3 regions of the Methylotuvimicrobium sp. genome follow, and region 3 is predicted to be linked to each of the others. Evidence: riboswitches for the same ligand, from Rfam matches in the RefSeq annotation. Region 3 holds a riboswitch; each other region holds the start of a gene.
The links. Region 3 has a riboswitch for cyclic di-GMP ahead of ACRJJO_RS06670 (VPLPA-CTERM sorting domain-containing protein). Riboswitches for the same ligand answer to the same signal wherever they lie in the genome.
Positions count from the first base shown of each region.

Region 1: it holds a riboswitch for cyclic di-GMP, as region 3 does, so the genes downstream of both, ACRJJO_RS15765 (hypothetical protein) here and ACRJJO_RS06670 (VPLPA-CTERM sorting domain-containing protein) in region 3, are expected to answer to the same signal.
Region 2: it holds a riboswitch for cyclic di-GMP, as region 3 does, so the genes downstream of both, ACRJJO_RS15540 (hypothetical protein) here and ACRJJO_RS06670 (VPLPA-CTERM sorting domain-containing protein) in region 3, are expected to answer to the same signal.

Region 1 is NZ_JBNGHF010000036.1:1,435-9,206, forward strand. It holds gene ACRJJO_RS15755 (type II secretion system F family protein) at 1-866, opposite strand, end outside; gene gspE (type II secretion system ATPase GspE) at 866-2,578, opposite strand; cyclic di-GMP riboswitch class I at 3,566-3,655, shown strand; gene ACRJJO_RS15765 (hypothetical protein) at 3,681-4,433, shown strand; gene ACRJJO_RS15770 (hypothetical protein) at 4,629-5,471, shown strand; gene ACRJJO_RS15775 (hypothetical protein) at 5,693-6,547, shown strand; gene ACRJJO_RS15780 (hypothetical protein) at 7,035-7,772, shown strand, end outside.
Region 2 is NZ_JBNGHF010000034.1:33,502-41,273, forward strand. It holds gene ACRJJO_RS15535 (hypothetical protein) at 1-907, opposite strand, end outside; gene ACRJJO_RS15540 (hypothetical protein) at 981-1,790, opposite strand; cyclic di-GMP riboswitch class I at 1,857-1,942, opposite strand; gene ACRJJO_RS15545 (hypothetical protein) at 2,555-3,028, shown strand; gene ACRJJO_RS15550 (hypothetical protein) at 3,417-4,544, shown strand; gene pgaA (poly-beta-1,6 N-acetyl-D-glucosamine export porin PgaA) at 5,031-7,541, shown strand; gene pgaB (poly-beta-1,6-N-acetyl-D-glucosamine N-deacetylase PgaB) at 7,544-7,772, shown strand, end outside.
Region 3 is NZ_JBNGHF010000009.1:80,303-88,074, reverse strand. It holds gene ACRJJO_RS06685 (fused MFS/spermidine synthase) at 1-1,388, opposite strand, end outside; gene ACRJJO_RS06680 (VPLPA-CTERM sorting domain-containing protein) at 1,629-2,525, opposite strand; gene ACRJJO_RS06675 (VPLPA-CTERM sorting domain-containing protein) at 3,378-4,130, opposite strand; gene ACRJJO_RS06670 (VPLPA-CTERM sorting domain-containing protein) at 4,488-5,204, opposite strand; cyclic di-GMP riboswitch class I at 5,430-5,511, opposite strand; gene ACRJJO_RS06665 (FAD:protein FMN transferase) at 6,021-6,899, opposite strand; gene ACRJJO_RS06660 (hypothetical protein) at 6,990-7,421, opposite strand.

The DNA of each region.
Region 1 (7,772 bases), on a different contig from region 3:
ATGATCGATACGCCGTTTCCTAAAAGCGTGCCGAGTGTACGTGTAATGTTGGCGGTTTCCATCGCGAGTAAAATGTTGCCCACCAACGGCATTTTGAGAAATCGGGCATCCCATTCTTTGCGAGACGCCGGCTCCGCCAGTTGATGATTCATATAAATGTAGGCCGATACTATTATCGCCAACAATAACCACCAGTAGTTTTGTAGCCAATTGGCCAGGCCCACGACAACCTGAGTCGGCACCGGCAATGCCTGGCCGGCGCTTTCGAACATCTCGGTAAATTGAGGCACGACAAAAGTTAGCATCACAAACAACGACGCAAACGACATGACCATTAAAATGATCGGGTATATCAGCGCGGTGCTAACCGTATCCCTAAGCTCCCGCGAACGCTCGAGATAGTCCGCCAAGCGCACCAAGACGCCGCCCAGATTGCCGCCCGCTTCTCCGGCTCGGATCATATTCAGATAAAATTTGGAGAATACGCCGGCTTGACTCTGCAAGGCATCGGCAAGAGACGTCCCGCCTTTGACTTTTTCCAATACGCGCGCGAGCAATTTGCTCAATTTTTCATTTTCCTCGGTCAAATCAATTAACACCGAAAGCGATTTGTCGAGAGGTAGGCCCGAATCCAGCAAGGTGGCCAACTCGCCGGTCAACATTAATACCTCTTTTTGCGACAGCCTAAGCTGTTTAGCACCCAGTCTTAATCCGAGAAATGTTCTGCCCTTCGATAAAGAAACGTGAAGCGGGATAAAACCTTCCGTTTGCAATTCGGCGATCAAAGCCCCTTCGTCGGCGACTTCACGCAAACCTTCTTCAACTTCGCCGTTATTGTTTACGGCTTTATACGCATAGAGTGCCATCAGGATTCCGTCGTCACGCGTAAAATTTCTTCCAGAGTGGTTAAGCCCTGCAAGGCTTTGACCAACCCGTCTTCATACATGGTAAGCATTCCCTCGCCAATTGCCAACCGGTGAATTTCCCCAGCTTCCGCATGCGCCATGATCAACCGTCGAATGGGGTCGGTCATTACCAAAAATTCGATGATCGACATCCGCCCTTTATATCCTAGGCCGTTGCAGGCCTGACAGCCGGTTGCTTTATAGAGGACCAAATCGCCGTCCGATTGAAAATGTCTCAACTTCAATTCTTCGGCCAATGCAGAATCGACCGAATAAGCGGTTTTACAATGAGGACAAAGTTTTCTGACCAAGCGCTGCGCTAAAATTCCGTTCACCGTCGAACTCAGCAGGTATTCTTCCAAGCCCATATCCAATAAACGCGTCACACCGCCCGCCGCATCGTTGGTATGCAGAGTAGACAATACCAAATGTCCGGTCAACGCCGATTGCACGGCTATTCGTGCGGTTTCGATATCGCGCATTTCGCCGATCATGATGACATCGGGGTCTTGTCTGACGATGGACCGGAGCGCCGCGGCAAAATTTAATCCTATCTGCGGCTTGGCTTGAATTTGATTGATGCCTTCCAATTGATATTCGATCGGATCCTCGACGGTAATGATTTTACGCTCGGCCGTGTTCAGTTGTTTAAGCGCTGTATATAAGGTAGTCGATTTACCGCTGCCGGTCGGCCCGGTAATCAGAATAATGCCGTGCGGTTGACTCAATACCTCGATAAATTTTTCGTATTGCCTACCCGCAAACCCGAGGGCTTTAAAATCCAATACTGTCGCCTCTTTATCCAATAGGCGCATTACGACACTCTCGCCGTATAAAGTTGGAATCGTCGAGACCCGCAAATCCAATTCCTTACCCAGCATTTGCAGCTTGATTCGGCCGTCTTGCGGCAAGCGGCGCTCGGCGATATTGAGTTTGGCCATGATTTTTATGCGCGAAAGCACGGCCGCGGTCGATGTTACCGGCGGCGCATCGATATTTTGCAGCACGCCGTCGACGCGCAAGCGGACTTTCAAGCGCTGCTCGAACGGCTCGATATGGATATCCGAAGCTCGGCTCTCAATCGCGCGCTGCATGATCAGATTAACCATTTTGATAACCGGCGCTTCACTCGCCATATCTTTAAGGTGTTCCAGATCCTCTTCGCCAATCTCGTCTGTCTCGAGATTGGCAAATAGCTTATCCATTTGGGATTTACCTTCGCCATATTGCAGTTCGAGCGCGGCATCGATTTCCGACATCAGTCCGACTTTCGCAATAATCGGCTTGCCGGTTGCCAGTTTCAACGCATCCAACACAAAGCGATTTTCCGGATCCATTACCGCAACGTGAATTGCATCATCGGTATCGCGTAAACCGATTACATGAAATTGTTTCAGAAATCGCAGGGACACATCATTAGACAAAGGCGTTTCAAGCGGGTAATCCTCGACCCCGACTTTTTCTATGTCATGCGTTACAATAAAAGCTTCCGCGATATCGCTTTCCGAACAAATACCGAGTTTAATCAATAAGTGCGGCAAGGTTTCGGCCACGGTCGACTGCATGACTCGATCGACCTTTTTTAACTCGGCATCGGTCAATTTATCTTGGTGCTGTAAATAACTAAGAAAGGGGTGGTATTCAGGCGCGTACTTGGCAATTGAGTAATCCATTGAACAGTCCTGGCTATATAGATTCGGGCAGATTATAAACCATGGGTGCAATTAAAGCTGAGGTTAATAAAACTTGAGAACAATGCTTCGATAAGCCCCAAGACCAATAATAACCTATTTCAATACTATGAAATAACCAAGCCCTTACGAGTCAAAATATTTTATCCGTATCGAGATAAGCTTCTCTTATCCGGCCTTATGTCAGAATATTTAACACTTATCTCAAAGCAAATCATTTAGCCTTTCAAGACTCCCAAAAATACCCAGACATTCATATGTAACTGTTTTTCCGTACATTAATTTATTAACGATTAAGCAAAAAAACAAGCCAACTAACATCCGCCTTTATTCTTTTGCAAGCAAAATCAGATCCAGTTTTTAAGTTGGACCAATTTATTGCATCATTCGTCAAAATTTTTTACATCATCCTTTTCCCCCAGCCCTTCGGCAAGCCTAAGCGCCCCAAAGAACAAAACAGCCTGTAATGACGCCCCATACTTTCCTTGTCTTTCAGTTGTTTACAAAATTTTCCCTGCAAACGCTGCTACTTCTCATTAACAATGCATATTTTCTTTTCTTGACGTTTGGCGGATTTAATCGTTTTAAGCTTTTGTTAAGACATAAAACTGTCAATAATTTTTACATCACGAAATGCAGCTACCAAAATAAACGCGCCCTCCGTCACAAAATACATTTTATTTAATTGACAATTCAATGCCTTAAAGGAACAAAATCGACTGATGGCACGCTCTATGCAAGTGCTTTATGCGAAAACAAAAAAATACCTTGCCAATTACAAGCACCAACTATATGGCAAGCTGAAGCGCATTTAACGTATGAATTACTTTCTACCTTAAGCGCTTTTTAACGAAACTAACGAATAATTTATGAGGCATTTGGGATAATGCCTGGATTATGACGGCTCGACAGATCTATTTAACTGCCCGGGCCAGATAACTTGAAACAATAGGGATTTTTTAGCTCTATTAAGTTAAAAGCCTTACCCGTCGCGAGGCGGGGGCGGAAAGCCAAGAATCTGATACCTTCCATTTTGCATCAGATAGTCTGGCCGCACTTAATTTCAAACATATTAGAGGTAATTATGTTGAAAATTAAAGCACCGTTAAAAAAATTAAGCGCTGCCGTTGCACTGGGCCTTTTTGCCGGTACCGCTTCCGCATCAGTTTCTATCTACGACACCTTCCCTTTTGGATATTCCGGCGGCGAATCGCTTGTAGCGCCCTTTTTTGAGGACGGCGAACCTGATTGGGCAGCCGGCCGATTTACGGTAGATCCTTTTAATTGCCCTAATGGCTGCTTATTAGACAGCGTCCGTCTATCTTTAGCGTCCGGCGGTCACTTTTCAGGCGACCTCGTCTCTCTTAAGGATTCATCCGGAAACTACGGTATATCGCTAGCTGTTTATAGCAATAACTTTTTGGGAGGGGATACCCACATTCCTGGAGACAAACTGTTCGACTTATCGATACCCGACAGCTTTGTGCAGCTGGAACATTTTGGCGGCAATGACGTTTGGTTCGACGCACCGTCGCAAGATCCCAATGAAGCGGCGCTTTTACAACCAAACACAGCCTATTGGCTCTTTCTCACCAATGAAAGCCTGTCGTTTCCCATTGAATGGTCTTATAACGGTGCCGGCCATGACGGTCAGTATTATGCCGCTTATTGGAATCCACTCGGAGCACACGGATCGCCATATCTTTTTGAAGTAATGGGCACTAGTTGCACTACATGTTCGGCACCAGTTAGCAATGTACCTGTTCCAGGGGCTATTTGGCTGATGGGCACAGCAATGATCGGACTGGTGACTTCCTGGCGCAGAAAGCTTGCTTAATGTAAACGATGAAATCGAAGACATTCAAGCGTAATACAGATTATCAGCCTGCATCAGCAGGTAATTAATCTGAGAAAAAATAAATTAATAAAATTGAGCACTTAGCTCTTTTAATCACCGCATTTGCCATGGATGCGGCGATTACCATAACAATCATGGCAACCATACTTTAAATTTAAAGTAAAGGAGTTTCTTATGAAAACTAAAATCACCACCACAGCAGCAGCCGTATTGCTCGGCATTTCAACCCTGGCCAGCGCCAACCCTCCAGGTGCTCCTGCCATATACAACAATGGACCTGCAGCTCCTCTGTTGAATATGACCAATATGAGAGACACTGAAAGAGCGGCTTTCGCTCTTTACGAAGGCCTCATGCAAGCCACCGAGGCGCTTGTTTATGTAAAAGGATGTACGCCTTTTTCGGTGCCCGTATCGGCCTACTCTGACGGCAACGGCATTAATCAACTCGAAGTTCAAACATTCAATGGCGTTAGGCTTGAAGCAGCCCTGCAAGCACCGGTTCCCGGTTTTGGTCAAAACATCGACGTCACACAAGCTCCAATTGCTGGGATCTTGAACAACGTTGCCGTAGATAACCTGCGCGGTAGATACACTTACAACCATCTTAATAACTTGATGGTCAACGAAAGAACCTCTCTAAGAGTTGCCGGCCAAAACGGAAGACCTGACACATTCTATAGCGCTGCCATCAAAGACTTTTACCATGGCAACACTTACGGCCCGGGCCAATTCTATGAAATCTATGATTACGGCTTACAAACCCTATCGAAATCCGGCTACCCTGTGAATAAATGGTGGCAAAAATCGAAAGCGGTTCGCGACAACGGCCAACAAGGCTGTACCGTATTCCAAAAAGACCGTTTAGTGGGTGTTGGTGCATGCCGAATCACGCTGTCAACTGTAGGCTACAGCCAACCCGGTTTGTTCTGGCAAGACGGCAATTTGACCGTTTCTCAGGTGACTCCAAGCGCACCTGATACCGAACTGAATGGCTGCAGCTTGATTCAGGTGCCATAACCAAGCTCTATATACCGCCCGATTAAATACCGGGCGGTATTTTCTACCTTAATCGAGCTTTATGGGTATTAAATTACAAAATAATTGATCGATAGTTGTTATTTAATATTCATTTATTGAATAGAGCTCGTGTTCGTTACAACCAAAACAATTGCCATATATATAATAATTATTTTAACAACCATGGCAAAACAATACTTTAAAAAATAAAGGAGTTTTTTATGAAAACTAAAATCACCACCACAGCAGCTGCCGTATTGCTCGGCATTTCAACCCTGGCCAGCGCCAACCCTCCAGGTGCTCCTGCCATATACAACAATGGACCTGCAGCTCCTCTGTTGAATATGACCAATATGAGAGACACTGAAAGAGCGGCTTTCGCTCTTTACGAAGGCCTCATGCAAGCCACCGAAGCACTTGTTTATGTAAAAGGATGTACGCCTTTTTCGGTGCCGGTCAGCGCCTATGTCGACGGCCACACTTTCAATCAACTCGAAGTCAATTCTTTTAACGGCGTAAGACTTGAAGCAGCCCTACAAGCACCGGTTGCCGGTTTTGGCCAAAACATCGACGTTACTCAATCTCCAATCTCCGGCATTTTAAACAACGTTGCAGTAGATAGCCTGCGCGGAAGATACACTTACAACCATCTTAATAACTTGATGGTCAACGAAAGAACCTCTTTAAGAGTTGCCGGCCAAAACGGAAGACCCGACACATTCTATAGCGCTGCCATCAAAGACTTTTACCACGGCAACACTTACGGTCCGGGTGAATTTTATGAAATCTATGATTATGGCTTGCAAGTCCTGTCAAAATCCGGCTATCCGGTCAACAAATGGTGGCAAAAATCCAAAGCGGTTCGCGACAACGGCCAACAAGGTTGTACCGTATTCCAAAAAGACCGTTTAGTGGGTGTTGGTGCATGCCGAATCACGCTGTCAACTGTAGGCTACAGCCAACCCGGTTTGTTCTGGCAAGACGGCAATTTGACCGTTTCTCAGGTCACTCCAAGCGCACCTGATACCGAACTGAATAGCTGCAGCTTGGTCACTACTGCTGGCAATGGCAATTAATTATTAACTTAACGACTGAATTAAAACCACTCGGTACTGAACCGGGTGGTTTTAATAAAGACAAGCATCAATAGCTATATCTACTAGCATAAATATTAAATTGCACACTTAACTATAACCGATCGAATAGGCTTGTAATTTTATATTTATTTTTAAAATCGTTTCAGTATATATACACCTTTCACACATAAAATATCGGTATTGGACATTGGAATATTGAGGTCATAGTACGCTATTCAGCCATGGATCTATTTGAGTTCCAGGCACTGGAACTTAGCCAATAAGCAAGAATAATTTAATACTTTTTTCTATAAAATAATTGTAATTCTCTTACTGGATAAACTAGCACTATTTATTGACTTAACACTGTTTTTCCTATCGGTATATCGGTTGTTAATACCGAGAATGAGATTGCCCTAGGACCCGTGCAATTTATAAAACCAGAAATTTTATAGATTGACTAAAACAATAATATTTTGGGAAATTTATGAAACGTTACGCTATTCTCCTGGCTAGCTTTGCTTTTTTACTTGGCTTATCTAACCTTGCCTATACGGAGGAGCTTGACCCAACTGCCGACGACAAAATTGTAACTGAGCATAACTTAATGCCTGGCGAAGCTACTGCCGATGAGTCCGAACCTGCTTCCGAAGACAATATTACCGACGATTCCGATGTAACAACGCCGGTGGTACTATCGCCACAAGAAAAAACCGCTGTTTCTTTGTATGAAGGCATTATGGACATCGTGAACGCCAAAATAAATGCAAGCAGTTGTTTTATCATGAGGGGCAAATATCAAATTAGCTTATTTGCGACTGGAGCTGACGACCAACGAAAGCAAAACAACATGGTATCAGCCAAACTTCCCGGCAATACGACCTATCTATTAGCTGGCGCAAACTATGAAAATATGCCCGATGCATCAGGTGTTTATGTAGTTAGCACCCGAGGCCCAACCTCGTATGAATTCACTCCAATCGATATTTACCGGGCTATATATACATTTGACGGAGCTGGTGAAACGATGTCAATGACCGGAAATTTGGAGTTAAGAGATTTCATTTCGGTAACTCATCGATTTAGCACACTAGCCATAACCAATTTTAGCAACATCTCTTCTAATGAAATACAAGAGGAGTACGTCACTAACATCGGCTGGGGGATGAGCTCGCTTTCCTATCAGAAATTTCCCCATTCAAAATACTGGGAACGCATTAAATTT
Region 2 (7,772 bases), on a different contig from region 3:
TATGCAGGAATTTCGCATATTGTTGCGCACCGGTACCGGAACCGTTGACCCGTTTGCAATAGCGGACGAACTTCGAGCCGCGAGTGGCCGGCAAAGGCGTAACGCCCGGATATTGCGTCAACGGAATGCCGTCGATTTTAAAATCGTCCCATGTTTTGACTGTGCCGCTTATCAACGACGCAACTTGTTGTTTAGTCAAACTTGGGATACATTCTTCGCGGGCATATTCGCCGATCGTACAATCGTTAGGCAATAAGCCTTCGCCTCTTTGCGCGGTTTGCAGCGCGTCATACAAAGCATTATTGACCGGAACGCCGAATATCAACGCAGCTACCGAAACGCTATCCAGATCTTCTGCACTTTCCGGATTGACAGGATTGAAACCGGCCGGAGTATTAACGCCTCTAAACATCTTGGCGTCCACGTCCGAGATACCGATATCGGAATAACGCAATTCCAAATCGCCCGGATTGCTGATGCTGCATAAATAGCGATTCGGGTCGGTATCTGACGGCGACAATGTGCAATTATTGTTAAAGATATTCATCGCTTCCAAGCGCTGTTGATCGATCAGCGGATTGACGCCTTGGGCGGAACCGCCGGCGGAACGTTTGACAAACAACACTTTTTGGCTAGCCGATAAACCGTCGACTTTATCCGGACTCAAGGTACAGAAAAAGGCACGGTAACGATTACCCGGATTCGGACCATCGTTGAAATAGCTATGCAAAGTACCCGCATCACACAAGCTGGTGAACAGGGAGGTGATAGAGTTATCCATTGCAGTGGCACCCGACATGTTGATTCGTAAATCGGGTACATCGCTTGGCGTCCACGCCGAAGCCGTGCCGGAAAAACCGGCAATCAAAGCCGCGCCCAAGGCGGCCGTTACGATATTTTTTTTCATGACCATTCTCTTTATGTAGGTATGAGTGTAAAAAACTCCCGGACCTGCATCCGGGTATGCTTGAATGATTTTCTTATGCTTTACGGCGTTTGGCAGCGATCAAGCCCATCAGACCCGTGCCGAAAAACCATACCGCCGCTGGAACGGGAACCGGCGCGAAATTCAATGAAGCGCTGCCATTTTCAATCGAAAAGTTCCAATCGCCGAGGTAAACCGCCTTCTCTGTCAACTCGAACGTATTGGGATCCATGTCGAAGCCCCACCACCAAAACCCTGTCGATTCGCCTGCTGACGACGAAAGATTACCTGAGAAAGAATTACCAATGTTCGAACCCCAAGTTGTCGGAAAATAACCGCTTTGCCCAGGCGCCGAATAAGAATCTAAATTGACCGCTTTATCGCCGATTTGTTGATTGGTGCCGGTCAATTCGCCCGATCTTGCATTCAATTGGTCGATATGTTGATCAAGTGTTGATGACGAACCTGAAAAACGGTCGAAAGGGCCGACAGTAATTTCATTTTTGGATGTCATTAAAATGCCCAAATAATTCACGCTATCGAAATCGACGAATGAATTGTGAGCCGAGGCAATGTTATAGATCACCCTGTCACCTGGCGAGGTTGCGGCCATAAACTGGCTGAATGCATCGGTGTTGATCGAGTGATTCATTGCTTGCGGATTATCCAAAAAATCAGCATGCCGGATACCTAAATCCATTGCATATGAAATTTGCGCATCCGGATTGTAAACGCTCAGAAAAAGCTCGGAGCCACGCGGATCGTTTTCGAAACCGGTCAATTTAACCCCGGCGATTCTCGCTTGAGCACCTGTCGCAACCAACGCCATCGCGCCGACCGCTAGAGATTTACCTAATAAATTCATAAAAAATATCCTCGTAAAGTCTGTTAACAAAAACCAAACCGGGGTACATGGCCATTCCTAGTAAATGGTCGCGGCCCGGCTATCTCTTGATACTTGATAAGAGACCCGCAGCTTTCCGTCCCCGCCTCGCGGCGAGTTTGGCAACATCTTCACACCCGGCATATCCGGCTAAAACCGGAAACTGCCTATTCCTTGTTAAATCGCTGGCAATCAGTACCGCCCATGTTATGATTGCCTTCGCCGGCCCCACTCCCCCTCGCCGGATCCACTCCGCATCCGCAAAGTTTCAACTTGCGCATATTTTTTCATAGTCATTAGTTCAAAAGTTTTACAGCTTCGTTAAATTTTCATGAAACGTATTACGTTTTAAACAACTAACGCCGTTAATGCGCCGACTGTTTTGAATTGTCGCATTTCTGTCATATTTTTCGTTTATGTTTAAAAGGTTCGACTTGATACGCATATCCATATATCCAAAAACCCATAAACCTAAAAAGATCATTTGAGACTTCACCAAGCCGGTGAAAGTGTTGTAGACCCTTCATGCTTCGACTTAACTCAGCACGAACGGTCTACAACACATGCCAACTTCATCTTTCTAGGATAGAAATACATAACTTTTGCCGTTTTCAAGCCGTTCCGTTGTTAATATTCAGCCACCCGGCAATTATCGTTCCCACGCTGGAGCGTTGGAACGATAGGGGGATGTGAATAACTACGTTCCGTTAGTCAATCCGAAATATTTTTGAATTAGGTATAAGAAATTGAGCGAACTGAAACACATCATTTCACTGCGTATCGAGAACAGTATTCGTAACGCGGTTCAAGCCACCGCTTCGCGGTTTTATGTGCGGGAGTCGGATATTTACCGTTTTGCGATCAACTACATGCTAAAGCGCTTTAAGTGCTTGCATGAAGACGACTTTAGCGGCAGCGATTTGCTACCCCTTATGCTGGACATTCGCGAGGAATTAATTGGCAGCCTATCCTTAAAAAAACATCAGCTCTTCAACATCCTAAACGGCAACAATGTTCACCCGGATAAGTTTGTCGCAATGTCAGATATCGAGTTGCTATTAACGCCGCAACACTTAGTAAAACAACGCTTGCAAAAAATCGACGATAGTCCTCAATCCGATGTCGATACCGAAACCTGGCTGAAGCAATATTTACTTGAGAAATATCAATCGCCGTCGCTTCAGGATAGTTCCGACACGCAAACCCAATCATCGAATTGAAGCCATACCTAAATCATGAATTCGTAGCTCATGGGTTTATGAAAGCTTCCGATCGTTTTGCGCTAACTACTATTTGGAACTAAGCTAATAGCTCCGTAGGGTGCGCATCGCGCACCGTTCCACGGTGCCGAACCGACAAGAGCCCGACCCAGGTGCGCGATGCGCACCCTACACCTAGGCTTAATAGCCTATGAACAACAACAATTTCAAAAATATTATGAGTTTAAAAAGCGGGAAAACAGCAATTAACTACTAAAGCGAAAATGGACATATCTAAAACATAAATTCGTAATCGATTGGTCATCCATACTTACGATCGCTTTGCACAAAGCAATAACTACTATTTGGAACTAAACTAACAGTAACTTTTAGATTCTTCGAGAATTTTATGGATGCTCTATCGGCTATTAACCGCATTTTTCTTAGCCCAATCGACGGCCAGTCCCAAGATGATGAATTATTAGTCGATAAGCTTAGAAATTGGGCCATCCGCTTCGCCGATTGCAATTATTTGCATCCTTGCCTAATTGACGGGCAGCGGTCCTTAGTCTGCGCCAACCACCTTAGTTTAAAAAATCCTAAAGCTTATCAAGCTCTAATCGAGATTGCGCGGCATCATGATATTTTTCTGAAGGAGGATGCCAGAACATTAAGTTCGGCAACGTTTTATGCCGACCGGCGGCAAAAAACGCCGGTTTTTCTTGCTTTGTGCCTCGGCTTTTTGATCGCGACAACCGATACGCGAGCCGAACAGGTCGCCGGCAGGCAAGTGACTGCTGAAATAACGTCACAACTCATCAAACCGTCAAACCGCTTAAATTCGGTTAAAATCCAAAAAGGAAACCACACGATCGTTCGTTTGGTCCGCTCTGCTCCGCCCAAAACCATGCCCATTCAATCCGTCCATGACGCACAATTAAACGTTAAGCCGGATCCGCATGCTCAAGTTCGAATCAGCCGTTTACTGCAGCAAGCATACACCCGCGAACCCGGCGACCCGCCGACTATTCGCGCCGATCTCGATAAAATGGCCCGGTATTATGCAAGCTATCCTGAAGCCATCGGCCTGTTGAAATTACTGGAAGATAAAGAGTTAAAACTTCGTTATCGAAAATATACTTGGCAAACACAAGCCTATGGCAACCAACTGACCGTAACGTCGGCAACGATATTTTTCGATCCGCGCATAGGTGCAAAGCTATGGCTGCATCGCGATTGCAAAAACCACCCGGCTTGCCATATTTCTCCCGCGGACGCACTTTTACACGAGTTGTTGCATGCCAAAATCATGTTACACGACACCGACCGCTTCATCGAAAGCGGCGGAATGAAACCCACGCTTTATTTATTCGACCACGAACACGACGTCATTAAAATGGAAGCGAAGCTGTTCGATGCAATGAACCGTACCGACGGTATGTCCCGGCCTTTGCGCAATCGACACACAGGAAGACTGATCAAAGTCGAATGTTCGATTTGCTTGCCGGAAATATCATTCGTTGCCTCGGCCGATTGAACGTCTCGGCAATGCGCCCTACCGAAACTTACAGCCTCCACCTATAATTCATTCGTAAATTATCTTCCGATAATTCCACTTGCCTTGACTATGCTTGTATAGGCTCTAGCTAGGGTGTCGAAATTTACCGATTTTCAGGTCAGAAAAAATGACTGTTTTATGGGTTTTGAGAAAATAACGGATGCTCTATAACCTATGATCATCAACAATTTCCAAGATAGTTTGAGCGCCGTAGGGTGCGCATCGCGCACCTTTCCACGGTGCCGAACCGACAAGAGCCCGACCCAGGTGCGCGATGCGCACCCTACATCTGATTCTTAATAGCCTATGAACACTAACCATTTCAAAAATATTTTGAGTTAAAAAGCGGGAACCGGCAATTAGCAAAAAATGGCCTTTTTCGACAGCCTAGGCTCTAGCTATGTTCATACAGGCCTCGCTCTACTTCACACTACCGTTTCAACCTAATCCCAACGCTAAACATTCATGAATTCCGGTTTGATTTTGACGGCTATAATTAGCCTTTTTTCCTCAAGTGTTTTAGGACAAGCCTATGATGAAGAAAGGATTTATCGCGATGCGCTCGATGCCGCTCGTAGCGGCCGGATTCAACAGGCATTGGAGCAACTGCAAATTCTACGAACCGAACATCCGAGAACGCTCCGCTATCTTTACGATTATGTTCAAATTTTGTCGTGGACCGACCAATACGAAAAAGTCATCGAGCTTAGCCGTTCCATTGATTTAGATGCCGCCCCAATCTATGTCATCGAGTCCGTTGCAAGCTCAGCCAGAAATTCAGGCGACTTCAAACAGTCGGAAACGCTTTATCGTTCAGTCCTCGAAAGATTTCCCGACCGATTTGAGTCCAAGCTCGGTCTTGGGTTAACGTTGAAACAAAGCGGCGATCATGAGCGGGCCATTATTTATTTAACCGAGCTTTCCGAAGCTTTTCCCGAACGACTCGATATTTTGATCTTTTTGGCTCAGATCCATGAAAACCTGAATAATTTTTCGAATGCCGCTAATCTCTATCGAAAAATTTTATCCATTCAACCGGATCGAGCGGATGCACAAAAAAATTTGGCATTCGCTCTGCAAGCAAACGGTCAATATGAAGACGCACTATCGACGGTCCGACACTATAAAGCCGCTTTTTCCGACGAGGAGTGGGCCGGCTTCCGCTGGGATTATGCAGCCGCGCTGATTAGAAAAAGCGCCGGTATTCCAAGCGGCAAGCCCAACCGTTATCAAGAAATGGATAAGGCAATTTCAGCCGTAGAAGCCAATATCGAATCGATCGCAGGGCTTGAATTGTCCGAACCGCAAATCTGGCTCGATAGAGCCAATTTCGATTTGATGGTCGCTTTGCGCAACCGTAACAAAATGCCGGAGGTTATCGCATTATTCGAACGACTCAAGGAACAAGGTATTGAAATTCCTTCCTATAGTCGAATCGCTGCTGCCGATGCTTATCTTTATACCAGGCAACCTAAACGGGCCCGCGACCTTTATCTTTCTATCATTGAAGATTCGCCCGATAATCGCAATGCCCGAGCTTCATTGATATATGCTTATCTGGAATCGGAACAATTTAAAGAGGCCATTGAGCTAGTGGACAGGCTCAATGAAGAACAACCGGAACCCCTCGAATTTAAAGACGAGCTCGGTCATTCCCGTGTTCGGGATAATCCCGACAAAATTTATCCCGAGATGACAGCCGCCCTAATGAGGGCTTACGCGGATAAACTCTATCAAGGCCAAAGCCGAATGGAAGATTTGTACCGGCGCACGCTCTACAATCCCGATATAGAAGCAAAATTAGCCGACATTTATTACTTTCGAGGTTGGCCGCGCAAAGCATTGCGGCTAATCGAACCGGCACTGGAACGATCGCCGAATCACTTAGGATTGCGTGTCGTGCAAACCAAGGTTTTGCATGAATTAAGAAACTACCCGGCGGAAGAACAAAGCGTACAAGAACTTTACGACACCTTCCCGGACGATACCGGGGTGCAACGGCAGTCGCGATTATGGAATATACATAACGGCTGGGAATTCAAAATGTTCACCGGAGGCGGAGTTAGCGATAACCAAACCAACGATGTCGGCAACCCTAACATCGGCACGGAAGACATGAGTCTAGAGTCTTATTTATATTCAAGTCCGATTGCGCATCATTATCGAGTCTATATCCATAACGCCTGGAAAATGGGTTTATTTCCGCAACCCGAAGGCCGCGGATATTTGAATACGCATGGATTGGGTCTGGAATTCGCCGGAACTAATGTCTTAGCCACCGGCGAAGTCCATTACGATAATTTCGCAAAGAATGCGGTCGGCGTCGGACTCGGTTTAGCTTACGATTTTGACGATCATTGGCGTATTTCCACTTATTTGGACAGTCTCAACAATCGAATCTCTTTACGCGCGTTGACCGCACTTGCCGATGAGAAAGTCGTAACTACGGCAAAATCGGCGCAAGCGAGACTGACTTACCGCTTTCATGAGTCGCGGCAGATGGACTTGGCGGCAAACTATTATCATTTCAGCGACGGCAATAATCGGTACGGTGTCGACGGCGCTTATTACGAACGATGGTATAGCGGACCGTTCTATAAATTCTCGACTTATTTAAATGCCGGCTACTCAACCAATACGCGGCACAGCGGATCGCCTGACAATCCGAATCGGAACGTGAACGCATATTACTTTAACCCGGCACAGGATGCTTCGGTATCGTTGACCCTGGATAACGATTTGTTGACTTATCGTTTTTACGAAACGGCTTTCAATCAACGCCTAGCGGTTTCTATCGGTCAATATTGGCAGCAATATTTCGGCTCCAATCCGGTCGGCAACATTCAGTACGAACATCGTTGGAAAACGGCCGATCGTTTAGAAATCGCGTACGGCGGCATCAGAGGCTATCATTATTACGACGGCAATCTGACTGAAAGCTGGTTTATGTATCTTAATCTTAATGTACGATTCTAGCCATGCGCCGGTTATTTCTGATCATCCAAATCGTGTCGATGACTTTATTCTCGAGATTCGCTCTGGGGGATGGTTCCTTTATCGCGCTTTGTTATCACGATGTACAACCTGAGTGGAACGGTAATCCATACACCATTACACGAGCCCGACTCATCGAACAATTCGCTTGGCTAAAAGAAAATAATTTTCACCCGGTCAGTCTGCAGACACTGATCGAGTCAGGACAAAACA
Region 3 (7,772 bases):
ATCGCGATCGGTTCATCCGACGCCATGAAAATAAAATCGTTAAATTCGGAACCCGGTTCGGAAATATAAACTCTCCGCTCGGCAAACGCGTCGCCAAGGGTTCGGTATACCAGTTGCGCCGGCCGTTGCCGCTTGCTATCGGTAAACCCGACGAAATTGATTGCTAAAATCCCGCCTGGATTTAAATGCGCCTTCAACTCCAATAGCGTTTCGATACTCATTAAATGAGCAGGCTCGGAGCCTCCGGTAAAACAATCATGAATAATCAAATCGTAAGTCTTGGTCAATTGGCGGATTTCATAACGCGCATCGCCGACGATCAAATCGCCGGACGGGCGGTAATCGAAAAACCTCAATGCCGCTTCAGCCACCGCCGGATCGATCTCGATCGCATCGGTTTTGACGCCTTGCTTTTCCAAACCGTCCGCGATATGTCCACCGCCTAGGCCAATCAGTAACGCATTTTTTGCCGCAGGGCGAAACAACGGCAATCTCTGAGTAACCCATTGATAAGTCAATAAACCTTGCCGAACATTATCGATATCCGCTGCACTGATCGTCGAGGCATCGGACATCATGAAACGAACTTTTTGGGTTTCGTCGTCGATCACGCGCACCCAACCGTAAACGCTCTCGGATTCGTAAAGCAAAGTCAAACCTTTACCCCAAGGCTGCGTACGATTATTTTCATACGCAAAGGCAGCGCCGCCCAAGCATGCAAAAAAAATCAAGGCCATGCTCATTATTGTAAATTGCTGACCGGTACCGCGCCGTTCGTAAAGCGCCAGCATCAATGCCAACATGCCGAGCAAAACGCTTAAACCATACAGCACCGCGCGCGATCCCGTTACCGGCAGTAAATAAAAACCCAACGCGATCGTGCCGATCACGCTACCGACCGTACTGACTGCATACACCGAACCCGACAAGGCGCCGACGTTCGCCAATTGCCGTGCGGCCAGCTTGATTACATAAGGCCCCGTCATCGCCAACAAGGTCAAAGGCAGCGTAAACAGTAAAAAAGCGCTGAAAAAAGCGCCGGCTCTAAGACCCATCGGATCGGTCAGCAGCAACACCGGCCGGGTCAAGGCTGGAATGATCACGGTCGTCAACGCGGCCAAAGCGATCAAATAAGACAAACGAATACGCGGCATGCGGTCGGCAATCCGGCCGCCGAGCCAGTAACCGAAGGCCAACGCGATCATCGTTACCGAAATCAACGACGACCAAACATACAAACTGACGCCGTAAAACGGACCGATTAGCCGCGTGCCGAGCAATTCCAGCACCATTACCGAAGCACCGGTCAACGAAACGGTCAAATACAGTACGGTCCTGTCGAAAACTGAGATAGTTAAACCGGAAGAAAGAGCACGCGATTTAGACATAAAATACCTATAAAACAAGAGTCATCATCAAGTCAATTAAGATTCCAAACAGAACACCGCAGTCTAAAATGCCAACGCCGTAGTGAATCGGAAAAATTATAAAATAAGAAATTCATGCATCGATTGAAAATCGACCTTGAAAGATGACATCCTTGTCCGGGGGATGCCGCATCCCAACGGCATTAACTGATGTAAAAAAGCCCGAGGGCTTTTTCAAAAAGGCTAAATTCTAGAATTGAATTAAGCGACCAACGAGCGTCTTCTAAACCCGATTAAACCGACTAATGCCGACCCCATTAACCAAACTGCGGCCGGAACGGGAACGGGCTGGAGAGATGCCGCTCTGACTGTTAAATCGACATTAAAGCCTCTATTGGCTAGATCTAAATCATTATGAGTGCCCAAATAATTATGAGCCGTCAGGTCAGGAGCGCGGCCGTCGCCCGCAGTGTAGTAATTCCAAGCTTCGCTTGAAGTGCCGCCAACAGCTACGGAATACCAACCGGCAGTTAGGAAAATATCCGCAACAGAGATCGAATCGGCAGTAGTATTCACACCGCCAGCAAAGTAGCCGGTAAATGCTTGCGTACCGCATTCCCCGGCATTATTACACATGGTGATATCGCCCAAGGCTCTGAACGCACCTTCTTTACCGAAATCGGCGGCATTATTAAATGTAGACCAATCAAAAGAGCTGCCGGGCACTAAGTTATGATCATTATGCGCACCCGCACTTGCATCATGATGCGCACCGTTTCCTTTATAAATCGAAAACGCAGGGTTCAAATCGGCCAACAAAGAAGAAGGATCCATCATATCGTCGTCATTTCGATTTCTGACTTGATCAGTCCCCCAAACGTCGACATTAACAAATGAATCTTGCTCTAAATAGAATTTGGTAAAACGAATGCGATGGCTATCGCCCCAATCGGCATCCAAACCGTCAGCCCAACCGAAATTACCCGCAACTACACCCCGGTCGAAATGATAAGTGGTCGAACCGTCACCGTTATTCGTCGAAGAATAAGCATCGGTTATTAAATCGCGACCATTCCAGCCCACATGCGCCGAAGCCTCTTGTATCGACACCAAGGCGGTAACGCCTATTGCCAATGCAGCAAATATATTTTTATTCATAGATCACCATTTTTGTTATTAAGTTACGAATAGAAAGGAATTTGCAAAACAACGATCCGGCAAGTCCCCCCGTTGACTTATAACAACGCCATGTTATTTCACACCCTTTTACTTATTCATTTACTGTGCCAAGCATAATTTATTTAGTCCTTATTTTTTGCTACTACTTCACAAATTCAACAAAACCAAGTAAATAGCTTGGAATTTATTTTAATTTCGACTCTCGCCATAAACTAACTTCAAGTCTAGTTCGCAATATCTCTCAAAAGATTTACGTCATATGCCACAGTAATGCGTGAAATGACACACATTTTCTTTGACCCCATTGCTCCTCAGTTATAGACATAAAGCTGGTAGGGTGCGCATCGCGCACCTTTTTACAAGATATTTCCTGATTAGCAAGTTTCTTCAGCTAAAGCCCAAAGATCAGCATATCCCCAGCAGGACGGGGTTCGCAAGCCATGCGCTTCAAGCTAAAAACGGCCAACCCATATCACGCTCTTTCCCAAGCTCCAGCTTGGGAAAGACACACCGGAAGCTAGAGCTTCCTGAACAGGTTACCCAAGCTGGAGCTTGGGTAACAGCATATTTTAGTTTTTGCGACTACGACTGGCCCCTGCTCGGACACTTGGCTTCGGTAAGTTGAAGCATCTTGCTAATCAGGAGATATTTACAAAACTTTGAAACACACCAAACGGCATGCCCGGGGAAAGGGTGCGCGGTGCGGCACCCTACTAATTAGAGAGAAAAGGTCGGAGGTGGGGCGGATTTTGGTACACGCAAAACCCGATCCCACTCCCAATCACAGGGAAAGAAGAACAATATCGATCTTTAAAATACGACAGAACACCATTAAACGGCTAGAGTACGCTTTCTGAAAGCCCCCAAACCAACCAAGCCCGCTCCCATTAGCCAAATCGCAGCCGGCAAAGGGACAGGAGCGACGGTCAAGCTAATATCAAAACCGCGACTGACATTATCGGCATCGAATCGATTGAAAGCACCGCAACTCTCTCTTTCATAACACGTCCCTCCGATTGCAACGGTATAAATGCCGGCTTCGAGCGCACCCATCCATGAAACAGCCGTCGCCAAGCCGTCGATTTCGCCGGCATGACCGATGTAATGGATTGTGCCGACTTCACCATCATCGTTACCCATAGTAGTCGTGCCCTGCCCGTTCCAGGCTCCTTCTTTTCCAGCCGGCGGTGGAAATGCATCCTCATAGGCTTCATCAGGCAAAACGCCGTTATAAAGCGAGAATCCCGGGGTTAAATCGCCTACTCGTAAAGGAAAGGTATTACCGCCTATCGTAATAAAAGTATCTTGATAATCAGACTCGACATGTATGTTGACATTCGATGATTCGGTCAATGTAAACTGCGCCCAAGCACCTTGATGGCTATCGCCCCAGTCTTCATCCATCGAATCGGCCCAACCGTAGTTGCCAGACACAATACTATTAGCCGAATAAATATGCTTATCGCCGTCGATGGCCGGCGTTAAATTTGTCAGGTTGATCCAGCTGATATGCGCTGACGCTTGCTGGGTTGGAAAAAAACCGACCGCAGCAGCACAGGCCACTGTCGACAACAATTTTTTCATAGCTTTTTCCTCAAAATAAACGTTAATACAAAAGATCAAAAACCGATAACTAACTGCCATGTAAAGTAATGAAATAAATGAACAACGATTTTCTTCTGTGAGAGTGGATTACGGCAGCCCATATCGGAATAACGGGCTTTAAAGCAATCCTATAAAAGCTCGCTCCTTATCCGGTTTTACGTCGCACCCAGTCTCTCATCAAACGACCTTTCAAGTTCAATTCAATAAGCGTGGTATTACCAAGAAGCCATGTAAGACATCCTTGTCCAGGGGGATACCGCATCCTAACGGTATTGATTAACTGAAAACCAAACCGGAAACCGACCTGGATTTAATTGACTCGGCACAAGAATTGAATCAAGCGGCGATAGCGCGTTTTCTCATGCCGATTAAACCGACTAAAGCCGACCCCATCAACCAAACCGCAGCAGGAACGGGCACGGGCTGGACGCTAGCAATTACACCATATGCGCCACCACCGACCCCGTCAGCGGCCGCACCACCGACTACCAGTGAATATACGCCGGCAAGTAAAAAGATATTGCTAAGCGATTCGGTTGCGCCTACGCCATTATCGTTAACGGCAGTAATAAATTCAATCGTGTTAATAACACCGCTGTTATTACCCATCGTGGTATCGCCAACCGCATTAAACAACCCATTATTCCCGTCAGCAACCGGCCAGACAGGCTCGCCATCGATATTCGCGCCTTCATAAGCAGACGGCGGTACGAGTCCTTTGTACAAACTAAAACCGACATCGAGATCGGCTAAAACAGGAAAGGTATTGCCGGTATCAACGCCTGCGCTATTGTAAGTCGTATAGGTTCCAACGCCTGCATTTTCGACACTGATACTTACAAGAGAATCTTGCTCCAACGTAAAGCTATACCAACGAACATCATGGCTGTTAGCCAAGGTTGGTTGAGTCCCCTGATACCAGCCATTGTCGTAACCGACTGCCGCGACAAACGGATTCAAGTTATCCAGATTTCTATAACCCACATGGGCGTAAGCTTGACTACCTAACAATAACCCTACAAATACAACAACAGACGATATTATTTTTTTCATTAAAAAGTCCTCTTTACTGTTAAACGCTAAAAGTTAACAGTGATATTCGCGGAACCGATACAACAACAAAACAGACAGTCCCAACGCCCCCATCACAAAAACAAGCATACGATTCAGCTAACGCCCACGGTTCGTCACCAATAAAGACGACAAACTAGCCCAAGCTAACTTGAAAGTTAAGTGAGTACTACCCTCTATCGTTAAACTCAATCAATACTTAATTAAGGAGGCAGCCCGGCCTTCTTGATTGCATACAAGAACCGTGACTTTCCGGCCCCGTCTCACAACGAGTGTGGCTAAATTGAAAAGGCTACTAAATCCGAATTGAGTCTTAAAATTGACATCAGCTGAACCCAACATCTAGCCCCTCGCTTTTAATTGAAGCAGACTACATGCCAATACCTAGTATTTCACTTGGTTTCAATAATTTAAATTATTTAATAAAGTACTTATAAACTCTTAATTTTACGATAACTGTGTCATATGCCACAGTTACTGCGGCATATGACACACAACCTCGCCCATAATAAGCGTTCGATTTACCCCAGAAAAAATAATAGCGATAGGAATTTATGAAAAAAGGACCTTTATCCTAGAAAAATCATTTCACTATGAAGAATAAGAAGTTAATTCAATAGGTTGCCGCGCCTTTGCTAAACAACTTCGCTCTCCGGAAAGGTTACTCCAAGTTTATGGATAACCTCTTGAAATTTTTTCTGGTTTTCTGGTTCCCACGGTCCTCCGTGGGAACCCTTACCTTGGCTACCAAGGTAAGATCGGTATGCATTCCCACGCTGGAGCGATGGGAACGAGGAGTCACACACTTATTCGGTTCATGAGCGAACCGCCGGAATTGCCGTTCACATCGACCCACAAACAAGGCAAGCCCAACGATTCTAACCACGCGGGTCCTTCCTCTTCCTTCAGCATCGCAATCGTCGCGGCACTCCCGGAAACGACGCAAAAATCCCCGACAACACTAACCGAAGCCATAAAGCGCACCGGCCAACCGGTTTTGGGATTGAGCACATGACCGTAGCGCACGCCATCGATTTGCAAACAGCGCTCGTAATCCCCGCTTGAAGCCAAGGCGCCGCCCGAAAGAGCCAAGGCTTGAATTACCTCCCCTTTTTGACGGGGATGCGCGATACCGACTTGCCAGGGCGAACCGTCGGGCCGGGGACCGATAAGCTTAATGTCGCCGCCAAGATTGATTAACCCGTGCTTGATACCGGCTTGTAAACACAACCCCGCAGCTCGGTCGACCGCATATTCCTTGACGATGCCGCCGAAATCGAGCTCCATGCCCGGCACCGAAAAAGTCAACTTCGGCGGCGTCCAATCGATTTTATGCCAACCGATTTTATCCAGTAACACTTGAATCTGCGGCTCTTCCGGTAAATTTTCGCGATCGAATCGCCAAGCCTGACGCAGAATACCGGAGCTGATATCGAACAATCCATCGCTTTGCTCGTAACAGGTCAATGCATAATTCAACAAACCAGCGGTTTCGGGATCGACTTCTATCGAATTGGCGCGCGCGGCCGCACGGTTGATCTCGGATAAAAAACTATCCGGGCGGTAGCGGGAATAGCGTTGCTCCAAGCGCTCCACATCGTCGATGACGATATCGGCAACGTGTTGGGCCGTTTTATGCGAAACCGCGAATAACTGGATTTCACAAGGCGTGCCCATGGCCTTGAAATTGAATCGATAGAATTTTAGGCGCTTGGCTTTTTTCAAGATGCGAATTTGAAATGAGGCGGCTTATAAACCCAGCCTTGTTTACATGAATTTAAGGACGGCTATGACGGCGGAGATGGTCAAACCTAACGACCAAAACATGAACCTATCCATGCGGGTCGTAATCTGAATGAGATGCTTATCGACTTGTTCGAAACGTTTATCGATTTGCTCGAAACGTTTATCGATTTGCTCGAAACGCTTTTCGACCTGCTCGAAACGTTTATCGATTTGCTCGAAACGCTTTTCGACCTGCTCGAAGCGTTTATCAACCTGCTCAAAGCGCTTTTCCATTTGCTTAAAGCCTTCGAGCATCAATTCGCGTTGATGTTTCAACTCCTCTTCCACACGAATGGTGCGCTCCCTTAATTCCAAATCGTAACGCGAGTCGAAACGGGACTGATCGAGCTGTTCGGCCAATACTTTTCGAATCAGAGATTCTATATAGTTGATATCTTCTTGCGCTAAAGCCATGACCCGGCTCCTTTGAAGTCGTTCTTATCGGTTCGGAGTATAACATAAGCGCCGATGACGGCTAGCACCGTAGGATTTACATCGCGCGCCTTACCACGGCACAGAACTAGGCTATCGAAAAAATCTATTTTTAGCTAAATACTGTGTTCCCGCGTTTTAAACTCAAAAATATTTTTGAAATTGTTGGTGTTCATAGGTTTTGTAAGTGCCAGCCGTAGGGTGCGCATCGCGCACCTGGTCAGGCTCGTCGGTTCGGCACCGAAGAAAGGTGCGCGATGCGCACCCTACGGCTTCATTGATATCGGGAAGCTAGGGCTTCCTGAACAGATTGGCCATGATGGAGCCTGGGTA